4 regions of the Streptomyces auratus genome follow, and region 1 is predicted to be linked to each of the others. Evidence: riboswitches for the same ligand, from Rfam matches in the RefSeq annotation. Region 1 holds a riboswitch; each other region holds the start of a gene.
The links. A riboswitch is a leader RNA that binds a small molecule or an ion and turns the genes downstream of it on or off. The one in region 1 is predicted to bind cobalamin.
Positions count from the first base shown of each region.

Region 2: linked by a shared signal. The riboswitch ahead of nicT (Nickel transporter NicT) and the one ahead of BKA18_RS08155 (cobalamin biosynthesis protein) in region 1 are both predicted to bind cobalamin.
Region 3: linked by a shared signal. The riboswitch ahead of cobN (cobaltochelatase subunit CobN) and the one ahead of BKA18_RS08155 (cobalamin biosynthesis protein) in region 1 are both predicted to bind cobalamin.
Region 4: linked by a shared signal. The riboswitch ahead of BKA18_RS24275 (ribonucleoside-diphosphate reductase subunit alpha) and the one ahead of BKA18_RS08155 (cobalamin biosynthesis protein) in region 1 are both predicted to bind cobalamin.

Region 1 covers NZ_JBNGCB010000001.1:1,907,930-1,911,413, reverse strand. Annotated here, with positions in the region: gene BKA18_RS08160 (cobyric acid synthase) at 1-732, opposite strand, end outside; gene BKA18_RS08155 (cobalamin biosynthesis protein) at 995-2,065, opposite strand; cobalamin riboswitch at 2,418-2,568, opposite strand; gene BKA18_RS08150 (hypothetical protein) at 2,774-3,226, shown strand; gene BKA18_RS08145 (caspase family protein) at 3,232-3,484, shown strand, end outside.
Region 2 covers NZ_JBNGCB010000001.1:2,582,755-2,586,238, reverse strand. Annotated here, with positions in the region: gene BKA18_RS11110 (VOC family protein) at 1-116, shown strand, start outside; gene nicT (Nickel transporter NicT) at 139-1,356, opposite strand; cobalamin riboswitch at 1,388-1,602, opposite strand; gene BKA18_RS11100 (alpha/beta fold hydrolase) at 1,682-2,530, opposite strand; gene BKA18_RS11095 (MarR family winged helix-turn-helix transcriptional regulator) at 2,527-3,120, opposite strand; gene BKA18_RS11090 (hypothetical protein) at 3,332-3,484, shown strand, end outside.
Region 3 covers NZ_JBNGCB010000001.1:4,104,611-4,108,094, reverse strand. Annotated here, with positions in the region: gene cobG (precorrin-3B synthase) at 1-1,376, opposite strand, end outside; cobalamin riboswitch at 1,519-1,651, shown strand; gene cobN (cobaltochelatase subunit CobN) at 1,688-3,484, shown strand, end outside.
Region 4 covers NZ_JBNGCB010000003.1:1,041,252-1,044,735, reverse strand. Annotated here, with positions in the region: gene mctP (monocarboxylate uptake permease MctP) at 1-630, shown strand, start outside; gene BKA18_RS24280 (Uma2 family endonuclease) at 703-1,290, opposite strand; cobalamin riboswitch at 1,421-1,568, shown strand; gene BKA18_RS24275 (ribonucleoside-diphosphate reductase subunit alpha) at 1,729-3,484, shown strand, end outside.

The sequences.
Region 1 (3,484 bases):
GATGCCCAGCCCGTGCGCGAAGGGCAGCACGCCCAGCGTCTGCCGCCCCGTGAGGCCGCGCAGCATCGCAAGGCCCGGCTCCAGCAGCGTCACATCGCCCCGGAACTTGTTGACGAGATACCCCGCGACCAGCGCCTGGTCCTCCTTCGACAGCAGCGCGGTGGTGCCGAAGAAGGACGCGAACACCCCGCCGCGGTCGATGTCGCCGACCACGACGACCGGGATCCGGGCGGCCCGGGCGAGGCCCATGTTCACGATGTCGGTGCGCCGCAGATTGATCTCGGCGGGGCTGCCGGCGCCCTCACAGATCACCGCGTCGTGCGTCCGCCGCAGCTCGGCGAGGCAGTCGGTGACGGTGCCGAGCAACTGCTCCTGCCGCCCCGCATGGTAGCCACGGGCACTGAGCTCGCCCACCGGCTTCCCCAGCAGCACCACCTGGCTGCTGCGGTCGCTGCCCGGCTTGAGCAGCACCGGATTCATCAGCGCGGTCGGCTCCACCCGCGCCGCGGCGGCCTGCATCGCTTGGGCCCGCCCTATCTCCGCGCCCTCGCGCGTGACGAACGAATTCAGCGACATGTTCTGCGCCTTGAACGGCGCCACCCGGACGCCCTGGCGGGCCAGCCAGCGGCAGATCCCCGCCGTCACCACGCTCTTGCCGGCGTCGGACGTCGTACCGGCCACCAACAGACCACCACCGACCGCCCCGCCGGCTGCCTTCGACCGCCCGTTCACGGGGTCCTCCTCCTACGCCGGGGCTCCGGCTGTCTTGAGTCGTACGTGCAGCACTTCGGGTCTCTACGGCTGCTCAGCCTTCGATGGCACTTCGGGTCTCTACGGCTGGCCAGCCCGCTAGGGCACTTCGGGTCACTACACCCGCCGAGCTCCCGAGGGCACTTCGGGTCACTACACCCGCCCACCCCCCGAAGGGGGGTGGGCGGCGGGGAAAAAGTAGGCCGCGGCGAGAACGTGGGCCGCAGAGAAAAAACGGACCGCCTCATACCCGCCCCGCCCTGCATCCAAGCCCCGCCCCAACCCCACGCCCCGCACCCGCCCGAGCCGCCGCCCCCCGAGCCCCCGTCGCCCGCCCAGCACCGAACGCCGCCCTCACAGCACCGAACCCCACCCGAGCCCCCACCGTCGCCACCAGCGCCCACACACTCACCCGGCGCGAGAGCCGCACCGCCCGCTCGATGTCGGACACCGCGACCGGCCGCGCCCCGCCGTTGAGCACCGGACGGTGCTCCACCCGCCCGCCGTACGCCAGCGTGCCGCCCAGCCGTACGCCCAGCGCGCCCGCGAACGATGCCTCCACGGGGCCCGCGTTGGGGCTCGGGTGGGCGCCGCCGTCCGCCCGCCAGGCCCGTAGCGCAGCGCGCCGGCCGGGGCCCGCGAGGACCGTGAGGGCGGCGGTCAGCCGGGAGCCGGGCCAGCCGGCGAGATCGTCGAGCCGGGCCGCGGCCCAGCCGAAACGGCGGTAGCGCGGGGACTTGTGCCCCACCATCGCGTCGAGGGTGTTCACCGCCCGGAACGCCACCAACCCGGGCACTCCGCCCAACGCGCCCCACACCAGGGCGCCCACCACCGCGTCCGAGGTGTTCTCGGCGACCGACTCCACCACCGCACGCGCCATCTGCGGCCCGTCCAGCGCCTGCGGATCGCGTCCGCACAGATGGGGCAGCCGCTCGCGCGCGACCTCCAGATCACCCGCCGCCAGCGCCCCGCCGACGGCCCGGGCCTCCCGGCCGAGCGAGGTGCCGCCCAGTACGGCCCACACCGTCGCCGCGGTCAGCGCGACCCCGGCGGAGCCGCGCAGCGGGGACGGCGACGGCGCGGAGCCCCGTACGGCGCGCACCAGCAGCGCGGCACCGGCCGCGGCACCGCCCGCACACAGCACGGCATGGGCCGCCCCGTATCCGCGATGGTCGCGCCACAGCCGGCGCTCGACGGCGGCCGCGGCCCGGCCGAAGGCGGCCACCGGATGGCCGCGCCGGGGATCCGCCGCGATCAGGTCGCCGAGGAAGCCGAGAGCCGCGCCGCACGCATATCCCGCGTGTTCGCCGCGCATCGGGTCAGACCGCCGCTAGGGCGTGTCCACAAAGTCCCGCCTGGCTCGCGACGCCTGGCACGCACGCTCGCTGCGTTGTCGGGATCATCCACGTAGACCCACTACGAGGACGACCCTCCGCCTTGCGAGCGCACGCACCAGACGCCGCGAGCCCCGCCCTCCGGGCGGACGACGGGACTTTGCGGACACCCCCTAGGGCATGTCCGCAAAGCCCCGCCCGTCCCGCGACGCCTCGCCCTACGCCTCGAAGGGGCCCTGCGGCAGCGGGCAGTGGAGCTCTCGACGGGCAGCCGGGCATGGCGGTATGTCCTCACTCAGGGTCCGCGCCCTGGCTCGACGTGACGGCGACATGAGTCTCCTGGCTCCCCGGATCGGCGAGTCCTCCGGCCTTCCAGCCCTGCGCGTACGCCGTCCGGCGTCCGCGAGATGGACCGTGGCCTTCGCTGGAGGAACCCTCCCCGGTGACAGTGGCGGGACCGCGCCGGATTCGCACCGGACTTCCTCAGCTGTCGCCGAATGGCTCGGGCAGTCCACCACGCCCCGCGAATGCCCGTCAACTCACCCTTGACCTGCGACGCCGGCCCGTGGCATGGGCTGTGGTGCACGCCACAGCGTGGTGGCCGGATCACAGACGGTTGCCCGCGCCCCTGATTCCACGTCACTATCGGGAGCGCGGCGGCGATGGGGCCGCCGGAAGGGGGCCGGGGGATGCCGCAGCGCGCTGACCGTCACGAGATCCGCATCAGGATCACGGGCACCAACAATCCCGATCAGGACATCGAGGACCTCAAGTCCTGGCTGGAGCGCGAGCCGTGGCTGGCCCGGCGGCAGTACGACTGGGCGCTGCGGCCACGGCCGGCGGACGCGTACGACGACGACGGCGACGCCCCGCGCGACATGGCCGTCGGCGTCGACGATCTGGTCCTGGTCATCGTCGGGGCCGTGGCCGCCGAGATCACCAAGAGCCTCAGCATCGCCCTCAAGGAGTGGCTGCGCCGCCGCCGGGAGGAGCGGGACACCGGCGAACGGCCCGCCGTCGCGGTCGGGGGCGGCGCCGGCGGCCTGCGCGCACTGGCCGACGAGGGCCCGGGCGTCCCGGCGCCCGAACCCCCCGATCCCGGCCGCCCGGACGACGGAAGCGGCAGCACCGCCGGGGACTGAGCCGGATGTCCGAATACGACGCGCGGGGCAAGGTCAACCGGGCGCTGCTGATCTGTGTCGACGACTACCGCCATCTGCGCCCGCTCCCCGCGGTGAAGGACAACGCCCAGGAACTCGAACGCGCCCTGCTCGCCCCCGGCGCCGACCTGTTCACCCGGGGCGAGGTCGTCGTCTGCCGCCCCCAGGAGCCGTGGGAGGTGGAACAGGCGCTGGACACCGTCACCCAGGAGGCGCGCGGACTGCTGCTGGTGTACTTCT
Region 2 (3,484 bases), 670 kb from region 1:
AGGACTGGCCCGGCCCGGACCAGCCGGATCGCCTGCTGCCGCTCGATCTGGCGGCGGCACTGGAGCGCTGGGGGCCGGACCTGATGACGGGGGCGGCGGCGGGGTCGGCTACCTGAGGGGGCGGGGGCGGACCGGTCCTCAGGCGTCCGACGCCGCCCGCTCCTCCTGTCCACTCCGCCCCGCCGGCTGCACCTCTTCCTCCGGACCTGTCGTGCTTGCCGGACCTGTCGTACCCTCCGGCTCCGTCGGCTGCGCTCGCCCGGCCCGCTCCGTCCAGCGCTTCTCGACGCCGGACAGCCGCCAGTACGCCAGCGCCGCGGCCCACACGACCACGAACAGGCCGACGATGAGGAAGCCGACGTTGTCGAGGTCGAGGCCGGATATCCAGCCGGTCAGCGGGTCGGTGAGGGCGAGCTTGTCGTGCAGCACCGTCACCAGCTCGATCGTGCCGATGAAGAAGGCGACGGCGATCGAGAGGCCGGTGATCGCGAGGTTGTAGTAGACCTTGCGCACCGGGTTGGAGAACGCCCACTGGTAGGCGAAGTTCATGAAGGTGCCGTCGAGGGTGTCGAACAGGCTCATTCCGGCGGCGAAGAGCAGCGGCAGACACAGCACGGCGTACCAGGGCAGACCGGCCGCGGCGCCGCTGCCCGCCATCACCATCAGGGTCACTTCGGTCGCGGTGTCGAAGCCGATCCCGAAGAGGAAGCCGAGCGGGAACATCTGGCCGGGGCGGGAGACGGAGCGGGTGAACCGCCCCAGGAAGCGGTTCATGAAGCCGCGTGAGTCCAGTTGCCGCTCCAGCTCGGCCTCGTCGTAGCGGCCGCTGCGCATCTCGCGGAAGACCCGCCACATCCCGGACAGCGCGATGAGGTTGAGGGCGGCGATGAGGTAGAGGAACGACCCCGAGACGGTGGTCCCGACCATGCCCAGGATCTGGTGCATGCGGGATTCGTCGTTGAGCAGGATGCCGGCGAGCTGCGCGCCGCCCGCCACGAGGGCCGCCATCACGACGACCACGCTGGAGTGGCCGAGGGCGAACCAGAAGCCGACCGAGACCGGCCGCTTGCCGTCGGCCATCAGCTTGCGGGTGGTGTTGTCGATGGCGGCGATGTGGTCGGCGTCGAAGGCGTGCCGCATGCCGAGGGTGTACGCGGTGATGCCCAGCCCGACGCCGAAGACCTGGCTGCCGACGGTGTAGTGGTGCGGGACCACCAGCAGGAAGAGCACGCCGAAGGCGACGACATGCAGTCCGGCTATGACGGCCATCAAGCCCGCGGTACGGACGGTGTCCTGCCGGCGCCAGCGGAAGGCGCCGGAGGCAGGGGTGGTCGGGGTATCGGTGGACAGGGCCATCCGGCGGTCACGCTCCAGCACCTCGTGGATCAGTTCGTGAGATGCCGTGGCCGGTCTCCTGGCTTACGGGTGCACGCGTCCGCCCCCGCCTTCCCGGCCGCGGGCTGCGGTCAGTGGCGCCGCAGAGGCGTCATGCATCTGCGGAAGGGGTGGAAACTCCCCGATCACAGTGGCGAGGGCCGCTCCGGTCTGGGACCTCAAGGTCCGTCACCGGTCTTCCCGAACACCACGGCCCGGCCACTCTAACCGCCACGGGGGAGGGGTGCGGTCCGTGGGGCGGATCCGGGGACGGGCGGGAGCGCCGTCGGCGGGAGATGCCCGTCCGTCACAGGTCAAGGGAGCAGAGAAAGGCGTGGAGTTCCTGGTCGAAGAGCGCGGTGTGCTCCAGATTGACCATATGGGCCGCGCCCGGTATCCGGATCCTGCGGGCGCCGGGGACGGACAGCGCTATCGCATGGGCGTTGGCGGAGATGTCGCGGCCGTCGAGATCGCCGTCGAAGACGACCGTCGGCACCCGGATCTCCCCCAGCCGCCCGGCGGCACCGACCTCCAGGGGCATACCGGATGCCGTCCCCTCGCCATGCACCTCCACATTGGCCTCGGCCGAGGCGCGCATCCGCTCACGGAATCCCGGGTGCACCGCGGACGGTTCGCGGTGCGGTCCGTCCACCCACATCCGCAGGAAGTGCTCGATATAGCGCTCCACGCCGTCCGGTGCGCCGATCGCCGCCACCTGCTCCTTGATGTGCTCCAGGAGGAAGGGGTCGGTGAAGGCGCGGCCGCTGATCCCGGGGGAGGCGAGCGCCAGAGCCGTCACCCGGTCCGGGTGGGCGAGGGCGGTGTCCAGCGCGACCCGGGCGCCGTGGGAGAGGCCGACGAGGACGGCGCGGGGGACGTCGAGGGCGTCGAGAAGGGCGCACAGGTCCTCGTGGTGGGCGTAGTCACCGGCCACTGTGGAGGACAGACCGTGGCCGCGGAGGTCGTAACGGATCGCGCGCAGGCCGGAGTTCACCAGCCAGGCGAACTGCTCGTCCCACATGTGCTGGTCGAGCATCGCGCCGTGCAGCAGTACCACCGCGGGGCCCGAGCCCGCCGTCTCGTAGAAGAGTTCGCCCTCCTCGACCGGCACGATGCCGTTGTCGATCTCGGACCAGGCGGTGATTCTGCGGGTCATTCTCTGGGCCGTCCTTTGTGCGTCGGATGCGGGGAGCTGGGCTGGATGCGATGGGCGTCGGTATTGCCGTGACTGTCGGTTTCCTCCGGTGGAACGTGTGAGCCGTTCCCGAGGTGCCGGAATTCCTCACCGAGTCGGTCGAGCACGTTCAGTGCGGTGCGGAGGTCCTCGGCGGGCAGATCGGCCAGCCGCTGCCGCAGCTGCGCCGTCTCGGCCTTCTGGATTCCGCGTATCGCCTCCGCGCCCTCGGTCGTGAGCTGGATCAGCGACGAGCGGCGGTGGGCGGGGTTGGGCGCCGTCACCGCCAGGCCCAGTTCGACGGCGTGGTTCACCCAGCGCTGCACCGGCTGTCGGTCGAGGTCCATCGCGCGCGCCAACTGCGGGACGGTCCGCGGGCCTTCGGCGTGCAGCGCGTCCAGCAGTGCGTGTTCGCCGGCGGTCAGGCCCGTGCCGGACAGTTCGCGTTCCACCGCGCGCACGACCGTGCGGTGCAGTGGCCACAGGCGCCGGATGACGCCGTACAGCAGGTCTTCCTCGGGTGCCGGTGCCGGTGCTCCCTCGCCGTCGCCGCCGCGCTCGATGGTGCTCATGGACGTGGACTCCCCCTCGATGATGCCGACTCGCCTCACTGATTCCCCCTCACTGATTCCCCCTCAGCGACTCCCCTTCAATGACACTCATGGTGTCATGGTGACACTCGTGATGTCGTTTGGGAAGGGGGCTGCCGCGGAAAGGGGTTGAAGAGGAGAACGAGCCTGACGGGGCTCGTGTGACCGGTGGGTGAGAAAAGGCGGACGGTGGATGAAGGTCTCTTTGCTGCGTGCGGTCGGAGTGGCCACGGCGGCGTACGGGGTGGCGGTGGCCGCGGCGCCCGGTCTGCTGGCCCGGCCCTCGGGGCTGGCCGATGCCGCGGGGCGCACCGCGCCGGCGACCCGGACCTCGCTGCGTCCACTG
Region 3 (3,484 bases), 2.2 Mb from region 1:
GTGTGGCTTCGGGCGGGTGGGGCCGGGTGGTGCGGGGGTGGTGCCGGGGGCGCGGGGGCGTCGTCGGCGGGCGGTGCGGTGTCCGGGCGGACGACCGCCACCCGGTAGCCCTCCCCCGTTGCCCGCACATCCACCCATGCGCCGTGGGGGTGGCCGCAGCGGCGTTCGCAGCCGGACCAGTGGACGGGCAGGCCGTCCGGTACGGCGGTGGTGTCGGGGACGCGGGCGCCCGCGGCGACGGCGGCCGCGGCGTCGGTGCGGACGTCGGTGCGGGACTTGGCGCAGCCGGGGCGGCCGGTGCAGGCGCCGAGGCGGTGCCAGGGGGAGTCCGGGTCGGTGATCAGGCCGGCGGCCGCCAGCGCGGACAGCCGGGCGGCGGCGGTGCCGGCCGGAAGCCCGGGGAGGACGATGCCGCGCCAGGGAGTCAGCCGCAGCGCGCCGCAGCCGTCGTCGGCGGCGACGGCGGTCAGCAGACGCCACTGGGCGAGCGTCAGCCGGCCCAGCGGCGCCAGGACGCAGAGCGCTGCCGTGCCGTCGGGGCCTTCGATGATTCCGGGGGCCGCGGAGTGGGGGGAGGGCGAGGAAGCGGGCGCTGGTGCCTGCGTCACATATGTGGGGGTGATGCCGGTTTCGTGGAGGTGTGCCGCCACTTGCCGGGCCGTCAGCCGCTGTTCGGCGGGGAGTTCGCGGACCCGCCAGGCGCCGCTGCCGCTCGCCTCGGCGGCGGTCAGGAAGGTCTCGGCGGCGGCGAGCGCGGCACGCGGTGCGTCCGGGCCGGCGATCCGCAGCGCCGCCGGATCGTCGCCGACCCGCAGCAGCGCGGTGCCCCCGGACCCGGCGGACTCCCCGGCTCGGTCCGCTTCTGCGACCAAGCTCACATCCCCGCCGAGCGTCGCTACGTCACCCCGGCCGTCGTCCAGGACGAAGAGGAAACGGCCCGACAGTGCGGCCGCCCGTTCGCTCGCGCAGAGGAGTTCGTCCAGCTCGCGGGCCCACCGGCGGACATCGGCAGGGGAGTTGCGGTCCAGTCCGGCCAGCGGGGAGGCGAGGATGTTGCGGATGCGTTCGTGGTGTGCGGAGGGCAGCAGTCCGGCGTCGCGCAGCAGGGCGGCCAGCTCGGTGCCGCAGCCGTCGGGCAGGCCGCGGAGCTCCGCGTTGCCGCGTGAGGTGAGGGAGAGGTGGCCGTCGCCGAGCCGGTCGGCGGCGTCGGCCAGCGCCCGTGCCTGACGCACCGTCAAGTCCCCGGCGGGCAGCCGCACTCGGGCCAGCTGTCCGTCGGCGGCGGAGTGCAGCCGCAGCGCTCCCGGGCAGGCGTCACCGCGGTCCCGTATGGGCGGTTCGGCCCCTTGGGGGCGTATCGAGGGGGAGGGCGGCATGGCGGCGAGCATACCTACGACGGTGCACGCCGGAACCGTGCCCCGGACCCCCTCGCGGCCACCCCGGGCCGCCCGTCGCAAAGGCCCGCTTACCTCCCCCGGGTCCAGCCCTTACTATGCAGGTCGGTGGGTCGGCTGATCCGCCGGACGCCAGCGACGGCGTGGGGTCGTACGACCCCGGGGAGGAAGCCCGGTGCAAATCCGGCGCGGTCCCGCCACTGTGAACCCGGCAGATGCCGGGTGAGTCAGGAACTCCCGCCGTCCATACGACCACCCGGGGCGCGGACACCCCGAGGAAGGCCTGCGCTCGCATGCTTCTGCTGCTGTCGACCTCCGACACCGATCTGCTCAGCGCCCGCGCGGCCACGGGCCCGGTGCCGTACCGTCTCGCCAACCCCGCCCGCCTCGACGTCGCCGAGCTGCCGGCTCTGCTGGAGGGCGTGGACCTCGTCGTCGTACGCCTCCTGGGCGGCATCCGCGCCTGGCAGGAGGGCCTGGACCTGCTGCTCGCCGAGGACCAGCACCGGCCCGTCGTCGTGCTCACCGGTGAACAGGCCCCCGACGCTCAGCTCATGGAGCAGTCCACGGTCCCGGTCGGCATCGCGGCCGAGGCGCACGCCTACCTCGCGCACGGCGGCCCCGCCAACCTCGACCAGCTCGCCCGCTTCCTCTCCGACACGGTGCTGCTGACCGGCCACGGCTTCGAGCCGCCGGCGCCCGCCCCCTCCTGGGGGCCGCTGGAGTGGGGCGCCCGCAACGACAGCGGCCCGCTGATCGCGGTGCTCTACTACCGCGCCCACCACATGAGCGGCAACACCGGCTTCGTCCGCACCCTGTGCGAGCAGATCGAGGCGGCCGGGGGCCGGGCGCTGCCGCTCTTCGTCGCCTCGCTACGCGCCCCCGAGCCGGAGCTGATCGAGGCGCTGGGGGCCGCCGACGCCCTGGTCACCACGGTCCTCGCGGCGGGCGGCAGCAAGCCGGCGGACGCCTCGGCCGGCGGCGACGACGAGACCTGGGACGCCGGTGCGCTGGCCGCGCTCGACGTCCCGATCCTCCAAGCCCTGTGCCTGACCGGGCCGCGCAGCGCCTGGGAGGAGAACGACGAGGGGCTCTCGCCGCTGGACGCCGCCTCGCAGATCGCGGTCCCCGAGTTCGACGGCCGGCTGATCACCGTCCCGTTCTCCTTCAAGGAGGTCGACGAGGACGGTCTGCCGGTGTACGTCGCCGACCCCGAGCGCGCGGCCCGGGTCGCCGGGATCGCCGTCCGCCATGCCCGGCTGCGCCACATCCCGGCCGCCGAGAAGCGCCTCGCGCTGGTGCTGTCCGCGTACCCGACCAAGCACTCCCGGATCGGCAACGCGGTCGGCCTGGACACCCCGGCCAGCGCCGTCGCGCTGCTGCGCCGGCTGCAGGCCGACGGCTACGACTTCGGCACCGAAGAGGTCCCCGGCCTGGTGTCCGGCGACGGCGACGAGCTGATCTACGCCCTCATCGAGGCCGGCGGCCACGACCAGGAGTGGCTCACCGAGGAGCAGCTGGCCCGCAACCCGGTCCGGATTCCGGCTGCCGACTACCGGCGCTGGTACGCCACGCTCCCGCAGGAACTCCGCGACTCCGTCGAGCAGCACTGGGGGCCGCCGCCCGGCGAGATGTTCGTCGACCGCAGCCGCAACCCCGAGGGCGACATCGTGCTGGCCGCCCTGCGCCGCGGCAATCTGCTGATCCTCATCCAGCCGCCGCGCGGCTTCGGCGAGAACCCGATCGCGATCTACCACGACCCCGATCTGCCGCCCTCGCACCACTACTTGGCGGCCTACCGCTGGATCGCGGCCTCCGCCGACGACGGCGGTTTCGGCGCGGACGCCATGGTCCATCTGGGCAAGCACGGCAACCTGGAGTGGCTGCCCGGCAAGAACGCCGGGCTGTCCGCCGCCTGCGGCCCGGACGCCGCCCTCGGCGACCTCCCCCTCGTCTACCCCTTCCTGGTCAACGACCCCGGTGAGGGCACCCAGGCCAAGCGCCGGGTGCACGCCACCCTCGTCGACCACCTCGTCCCGCCGATGGCCCGCGCCGAGTCCTACGGCGACATCGCGCGCCTGGAGCAGCTG
Region 4 (3,484 bases), on a different contig from region 1:
AGCTGGTTCACCGGCGTCGCGTTCGCCGCGATCGGCATCGGCGCGCTGGTGCCCGCGGCCATCATGTCGATCGCCGCGGCCAACCTCTTCACCCGCAACGTCTACAAGGACTTCCTCAAGCCGGACGCCACGCCCGCGCAGGAGCACAAGGTCGCCAAGCTCGTCTCGCTGCTGGTGAAGGTCGGCGCGCTGGTCTTCGTCCTCACCATGGACAAGACCGTCGCCATCAACTTCCAGCTGCTGGGCGGGATCTGGATCCTGCAGACCATGCCGTCGCTGGTCGGCGGCCTGTTCACCCGCTGGTTCCACCGCTGGGCGCTGCTGGCCGGCTGGGCGGTCGGCATGCTCTACGGCACGCTCGCGGCGTACGGCGTGGCCAGCCCGACCCAGGCGCACTTCGGCGGCTCCAGCAAGGAGATCCCCGGCATCGGTGAGATCGGCTACATCGGTCTGACCGCCTTCGTCCTGAACGTCGTGGTGTCGGTCGTGCTGACCGTCGTCCTGAAGGCCGTCAACGCTCCCGAGGGCACCGACGAGACCAGCCCCGCGGACTACACGGCGGACGCGGGCGACGCGGGCGTCGTGGTCGAGCTGCCGCCGGCCACCGAGAAGGCTCCGGCCGGCCACTGAGCCACCGGCCGTCCTTCGGCATCGGGCCGCCGCGTTCCTTCGGGGAAGCGGCGGCCCGTTGCCGCGCGCGGGTCAGTTCACCCAGTCCTTCAGCTGCTCGGTTTCGAGCGTGATGCCGACGGGGTCGGGGAGGTGGAGCGACTTGCCGAACGACACGGTATGGACCGTCTCGTAGCGACCGTCATCGGGTTCGCTGTAGACGACCATCTGGCAAGCCTGGCGGTCGATCAACAGGTAGAGCGGGATACCGGTTTGTGCGTACGCACGGGGCTTCTCCACTCGGTCGCGCTGGTCGGTATCCGAGTCATGCGAGGTGACTTCGACGACCATGAGCACCGGGTCGGGGTCTGCCCATTCCCCCTGGCCCACGAAGGCATCACACGGCACGAGCGAGGCGTCCGGACGGAGGCGGCCCTTTCGGTACGTCTCCGCCTTCAGGCCCTGGCCAGGATCGAGGAAGAGCTCCGGCCTGTGCTGAATGCAGATGCGGAGCAACCACTGAATGATCCGACCGTGATCCCCGTCCGGCATGGGCTTGCTCTTGACCTTCCCGTCGATGAGTTCCAACCGCGCGCCTTCTTCCAGGCGGGCGAGTATCCGGGCGGCCTCTTCGAAATGCTCGGTCTCCATGATGTGCGGCCGGTCGGCGAGCGCGGTCATGAGGCCTTCTCCTTCTTCCACGGGACGGAGCAGAGAACTGCCACCGACCATAGCCGAGACCACTGACAGACACCGTGTGATCACTCACGACACACTAGATATGGGGGTGCGCCTGACGGCCCACCACCACATGTATGCTCGTCCTCGCTGTCGCCGCAGGGGAATCCGGTGCGAATCCGGAACTGTCCCGCAACGGTGTCAAGGCGCGCTTCCCCGGCCGGAAACCGGCCCCGACGCGCGCCCGGAGTCCGAAGACCTGCCGACAGTACGACCGCACCGCCATGGGTGTGGACGTCGATACGTCCGGGCCCCGAGGGCTGGGCCGGTGGACGCCGCGTGGTGAGCCCGCGCACTCCTGACCGTGTCGGGGTGCCGCATGCCCGCGTGCGCCCGTCGTGCCCGCCCTCGCGGCCCCCGCCGAGTGAGGGAGAGCATCACGTGACCATCGCGCCAACGGAGCCCGCGTCAGACGCCGAGGTCGTGCCGCCTGCGGTGGCCGCGTCTGCCGGTGCCGCCGGTGCCGCCGACGGCGGCCCGGGCGAGGACGGCCCGGGTGTCGCCCTGCTGCGCACCCTGACCGAACTGACCGAGGACCTGACCGCGACCGACCCCGGCAAGGTGGCCGCCGCCGCCCTGCGCGGCCGGTACGAGGGCGCAGGCGGGGCCGAACTGCGGTCGCTGGCCACCGATGCCGCGGCCGGTCTGATCGGTGACGAGCCGCAGTACTCCAAGCTCGCCGCGCGGCTGCTCACCCTCGCCATCGCCGAGGAGGCCGCCGGCCAGGGCGCCGTCTCGTTCTCCGCCTCGGTCGCGACCGGTCACCGCGAGGGCCTGATCGCCGACGAGACCGCGGAGTTCGTACGGACCCACGCGGCCCGCCTGGACGCGCTGGTCGAGCGGGCTCTGGCCGACGGCGCCGACGACCGCTTCGGCTACTTCGGGCTGCGCACCCTGCACTCGCGCTACCTGCTGCGCCACCCCACCACCCGTCAGGTCATCGAGACCCCCCAGCACTTCCTGCTGCGGGTGGCCTGCGGCCTCGCGGAGACCGCGGATTCCGAAGAGGGCACCGAGCGCGCGCTGGACGACGTCACCGAGCTCTACCGCCTCACCAGCTCGCTGTCCTACCTCCCCTCCTCGCCCACCCTCTTCAACTCCGGCACCCGCCACCCGCAGATGTCGTCCTGCTACCTGCTGGACTCCCCGCTGGACGAGCTGGACTCGATCTACGACCGGTACCACCAGGTGGCGCGGCTGTCCAAGCACGCCGGCGGCATCGGCCTCTCGTACTCCCGCATCCGCGCCCGGGGTTCGCTGATCCGCGGCACCAACGGGCACTCCAACGGCATCGTGCCGTTCCTGCGCACGCTGGACGCCTCGGTCGCGGCCGTGAACCAGGGCGGCCGGCGCAAGGGCGCCGCCTGTGTCTACCTGGAGACCTGGCACGCGGACCTCGAGGAGTTCCTGGAGCTGCGTGACAACACCGGTGAGGAGGCCCGCCGTACCCACAACCTGAACATCGCGCACTGGATCCCGGACGAGTTCATGCGCCGGGTCGAGGCGGACGCCGACTGGTCGCTGTTCTCCCCTTCGGACGCACCGGAGCTGGTGGACCTGTGGGGCGAGCAGTTCGACGCCGCGTACCGCCGGGCCGAGGCCGAGGGCCGAGCCGTCAAGCAGATCCCGGCGCGGGTGCTGTACTCCCGGATGATGCGCACCCTGGCGCAGACCGGCAACGGCTGGATGACGTTCAAGGACGCCGCCAACCGCACCGCCAACCAGACCGCCGAGCCCGGCCAGGTCGTGCACTCCTCCAACCTGTGCACCGAGATCCTGGAGGTGACGAACGACGGGGAGACCGCGGTCTGCAACCTGGGGTCGGTGAACCTCGCCGCCCACCTCGGCAACGACGCCGGCGGCTGGGAGGAGGCGATGGACTGGGAGCGGCTGGACGCCACGGTCCGCACCGCCGTCACCTTCCTCGACCGCGTCGTGGACATCAACTTCTACCCGACCGAGCAGGCCGGGGCCTCCAACTCCCGCTGGCGGCCGGTCGGTCTGGGCCTGATGGGCCTGCAGGACGTCTTCTTCCGGCTGCGGCTGCCCTTCGACTCGCCCGAGGCGCAGGAGCTGTCCACCCGGATCTCCGAACGGATCATGCTCGCCGCGTACGAGGCGTCCGCCGACCTCGCCG